Regions from separate parts of the Paenibacillus sp. FSL K6-0276 genome, predicted to be linked through region 2. Evidence: riboswitches for the same ligand, from Rfam matches in the RefSeq annotation. Region 2 holds a riboswitch; the other holds the start of a gene.
The links. A riboswitch is a leader RNA that binds a small molecule or an ion and turns the genes downstream of it on or off. The one in region 2 is predicted to bind cyclic di-AMP.
Positions count from the first base shown of each region.

Region 1: linked by a shared signal. The riboswitch ahead of MHH52_RS10360 (KamA family radical SAM protein) and the one ahead of MHH52_RS00585 (C40 family peptidase) in region 2 are both predicted to bind cyclic di-AMP.

Region 1 is NZ_CP150276.1:2,284,664-2,287,070, forward strand. It holds gene MHH52_RS10355 (hypothetical protein) at 1-114, shown strand, start outside; partial or broken gene MHH52_RS10360 (KamA family radical SAM protein) at 116-1,285, opposite strand; cyclic di-AMP (ydaO/yuaA leader) riboswitch at 1,427-1,568, opposite strand; gene MHH52_RS10365 (AraC family transcriptional regulator) at 1,609-2,407, opposite strand, start outside.
Region 2 is NZ_CP150276.1:123,936-126,342, forward strand. It holds gene MHH52_RS00585 (C40 family peptidase) at 352-780, opposite strand; cyclic di-AMP (ydaO/yuaA leader) riboswitch at 833-971, opposite strand; gene MHH52_RS00590 (hypothetical protein) at 1,186-2,016, opposite strand; gene MHH52_RS00595 (M1 family metallopeptidase) at 2,028-2,407, opposite strand, start outside.

The DNA of each region.
Region 1 (2,407 bases), 2.2 Mb from region 2:
GTTATAGAGGCGGATAGTGGTTTTAGTGTAATTGCATACTTTGTGGTGGGACTTATATTTCATTTGGCTCTAATGAATATTATGGTCAGGATTTTTATTAAAAGAGCCGATTGATTTATTTATAGATCAGATCCGCAGGCTGGCATGATAACTTATTAACAGAAATAATAGCGTCGTTCTTTTTCACAGGTGGGATCCAATATTCCTGATTACCAGGCAGGTCATCGAACCATTCCGCATCCTTGGGACAATCTAGAATCATAAATTTTCCGTATTCCTGATCTCTGGATTGATGGTATTTGAGATAGGCTTTCCCATTATCAATCGCGAGAATTTCTATCTTTCCGGAGGTATGGCTCATAGATAAGCGTACTCTTTTGCCGAGTCCTGAGGTTCTGGCCTTGGCTTCTTCAACAATTTGATAAACTTGCTCAAGAGGTAATACAAATTCTCGGTTTCCGGCAACTGGCCGGTTCACGAAGAAGTAGTAGGGTGTAACGCCTGCCTATGAAAGTCGGTCTAGTAGTTCGCCTAATATCACGGGATCATCGTTAATGCCTTTGAGGACGGGTGTCTGATTAACGACGATTGCTCCAGCGTTATGAAGTGCTTTAAATGCTTTTTTGGCTTCAGGTGTGATTTCACGAGGATGATTGATATGCGCCATAACATAGATTCGCTTGTCTTCAGTAGAGAAAGTACGAATCAATTCCAACAGTTCTTCGTCTTCAGAGATCCGCATCGGGTTGAACACGGGAATTTTGGAACCTAATCTAATAATCTTGACATGTTCAATGCTTCTTAGACTTTCAATAATGGATCTTAGCTTAGGTGTGGAGAGAATTAAACTGTCACCGCCCGTAAGAAGTACGTTGTTAATCTCAGGGTGGTTTGCAATATACTCCAAGCCCGGAGAGACATCAGACATGGCCTCTTTCACGTCATTTCGGAACAGACGCTTACGGAAACAGTAGCGGCAATAGGCTCCACAGACCTCGGATACAATCAGTAGTGCTGTTGTTCTATACTTGTGCTGACAACCCGGTACAACATAATTCGTGTCCTCATCGGAAGCATCCCAGCGCCCATATTCCAGCAGTTCACCTTCGTTAGGGATAACGAGCTTGCGAATCGGATCATCTGGATCGTCCCAGTTGATCAAAGACAAATAATAGTCATTCACACGAAAAACAAATTTGTCCGTAATTTCTTTTAGATGCTCTTTTTCCGGCTCAGACAACATAGCAATTTTGTTAATATCCGTGAAGTACTTTACCTTTTGCACATACATCTCTCCTTTGTCTCATTGTGTGAGAAACGAGGGAGCCTTAGGTGTCAAAGGCCAATCTACTGCCAGCAGGGTCAAAAAAAACACAAAAAGAGACCCTTAGCAAGGGTCTCTGGTTATGTAAATAACATGAAAAAGCAGACCCATCCACTGCTGACGAGGTTAGCTGACGGACTCGGGTAAGATGGTACCCTACATTCTAATGCTCAATGATTCGCCCCAATTAACTGGTTCCCCCGCTTTTCAACTGTAAAAGTTGGAAATTAAGCGTAGATAAAGTATACCCTATGAAGTTTTAAAAAGTCAAAAAAATCCTAAGTTCAGCTTCCGCCACTAACGCTATTTCCTCCGAGCAGTTTAGGCAGCAGCGTAAGCAGCTTCTCACGAGTTAGCGCATCTCCGGAGTTCCATTTGCTTCCGTCGAGCAGATAGACTTGGTCCTGACGTACTGCGGGTAGACGACTCCAAATGGAACTCTGAAGGAGCTGTTCCATAGCTTTTCGAGAGTCCTTGCGTTCCGGGATGAGCATGAAGATATGGTCTCCAGTATAGGCATGCAGTCGTGCTGGATCAACCTCTGCGAACCCTAATCCTTCATCGAGAATGGCTTGGATCTCTTCAGTGGCTTGTAGGCCGCAAGGGGCATAAAGAGCAGTGGACAATCCAGACATTCCCATAGCAAATAGATGATTTCCATGGTCATAAATCAAAGCAGAGGCTGTTTCTCCGCGTTGAAGAGTATCCGTGTAAAGATGCTGCCACATGGCAGCGTTTTTTGATGTGAATGAATCCAGCCATGCCTCGGCTTCGTGCTGTTTACCCAACCAGCTTCCTAGTGTCCGCATACGGTGTTCAAGCGGTGCGAATGAATCGAAGGTAAGGGTCGGGGCGATGCCCGAGACTACTCTGTAGGCCCTTTCATCCGCGTTAGCTATAATAATCAGGTCGGGGCTTAACGAAGCGGTAAGCTGCGGGTCCAGAGGAAAGCCAACGTTAGCGAGCTTCTTAAGCCGATGTTTGTAGACACTGTTCCGCGCGAAGGATTCGTCTCCTCCGACGGGCTTTACGCCTAATGCTAGAAGGTCGCCAAGCGTCTCTCCATGGTAGACAATGCGTCTT
Region 2 (2,407 bases):
ATAGCTCGTAATCAATACATGACAAAACCTTTGTAAATAACAACTTAATGATTACAAAAATGTTACTAAAATCTCACTGCGCTAATTGTAACAAACAGTGAGCCGCTTGGCAATCGTTTTTAACATATTAATGCAGAATAATTGGCATTTTTAAGGACAAAACGCATATGTAAGCGCTAATAATGACCTATTTTTTCTATTTATTGAAATATTTATCGAATAAATATGTTTCGATCCTGTTCTAGTGGTGTAAAGAATATAATAAGGCAAAAGAAAACCTGGATTCGATTACGGCAATAATCAAATCCAGGCCTATATAGTTAATTGTGAGGTTATAGTTGTGGGGAAGTATTAATCGTAGGCTACTGCTTGATATGATGAAGTACTCATTACTCTTTTAGCGCCAACGTAGCGATTGTTCCAGTAGGACTGGCTAAGTGAAGAGATGTTCACACCACGCGAAGAAGAAGATTGTGCAAATTTACCGTTTCCAACATAAATCCCGACATGGGATACGCCGCTGCCCAATGTGTTAAAGAAAACCAGATCACCTGAACGCAGTTTGCTTTTGGCTACAGGAGTTCCGATATTATATTGAGCTTTTGAGGTGCGGGGCAAAGAAAGACCCATATTCTTGAATACATACGTAGTAAATCCAGAACAGTCAAATCCGGCAGTGCTAGTGCCTCCGGTTTTATAGGCAACTCCAATAGTCTTTGAGATAACACTGTCCATTTTAGAGTCTGCAAAGGCACTTCCTCCACCAATAGAGAATGCCATCACTAGTCCTAGCGCCGCAGCGACGCATGCTTTTCTTAAGTTCTTCAAAAAAATGTACCCCTTCCAATGCCTGTGAGGTTAGCTTAAGGATTCGGTAGAAGGTTCCCCTATGATCACTGCAAAGCGAGATCAATTCACCCAAAATATGGTTCCCCCACTTCCCGGTGCAAGGAATTCGGCGTTTTATGCACCAGATAGTGACTTGTCGACAAGACTACGACAAATACATGAAGTTATGTAGAAATCGTTTCAAATGATTACAAACTTGTTACTAATGGAACAGGACCTATTGTAACAAAGTCTTTACGATTTTGCAAATCCTCATAATTTATCTATAACGCGAAAGAGTCCCAGCTCCTGATTCAGGAACCGGGACTCTTATATTATGTTCTGTGAGGCTTTAAATTATTGTGGAAATGCTTTACTGCGCCATAGATGATATTGAGCGGAGATCTCCCACATTTTGAAGAGTGTTGAGGGGAGTGATGAGATTTGACGAATAAGAAGTGCCGGCAGGCCAGGACAGAAGATACCGGTTAGTCCGCACACCAGCAGAAGGACCAGGCCTCCTGCACCAAGTACGATTGAAATGCCTATAGCAGGAATCAGCGACTTCAAGCAGATGAACAGTGAGGAGAACATCCCCGTACCACTGGTATAACCAAACTGCATATATAGAAGGAACAGACGCACGATAAAAATGTATATAAGCCATGCCAATACGTATGGAACTAGATGAAGTAACAAAGAGTAGTTCATAAAGGAGGATAAGAACAGCCCGTACATTTTTGGAGCAAGCCAGTATAACGGCAGTAGAGCCAGCACCCATTCGATTAGACTGAAGATCAACACTGGAAATCCATAAAGCTTCATACCGGGAAAAAAGAAGAGGCCACGCTCTCCCTTTCGCTCCTGATGGAGTTCATGCAACAATCCAGCTCTTATGAAGGGGGAGAGTAGCAGTCGCAAGACAACAAGCCCTAGGAACATCCATAACCAAGTACGTATCGCAGGATCTGTGTTCAAGCTGAACTGCCCTTCGACATAATAGAGTAGTCTGCCCATTCCGCTGCCTCCGGCATTTTTATCGGGATAGCGTAGTAGGATTGGAACGATAGCAGACCGGACAAAACCGTACAAAAAGTAGCCCCAGAGCAGCCGGTAAATGAAGAGCAGAATTAGAATATAAAATTGCTCCTTCATGCTTTGCCAGCCGCGGGTTATCGATGTTCTCACAATCATTCACCTCACCAGACAAGAGTTCCGAGCACGGTTTCAAGCAGTTTTGTCACGCTTAATGTCCATCGAGAGAGCGCTTTAGGCTCTATTTCCGCTAGTCTGAAGTTGTTGAGATGTTTGCTCTCCAAAAGAATGGAATGCTCAGGATCAATCTCAGCAGAGAGTAGAGGCTTATCAGTTAACAACTGAAACATAGTCTCTGCCCCTTCGCCGTTCCAGACCCGCTGCACAGAAGAGCCGTCCGATAATGTGAATTTAATGGGAACGTCAACGTAATGGCTCCCTTTGTTTGTAATCTTCACTAATGATTCGTAGCTTTGAGCATCACTGCTGCCGTTCTTTTTAGAGGTAATCGTATCTACTGAGAAATCAGGAGCACCACCGCCAT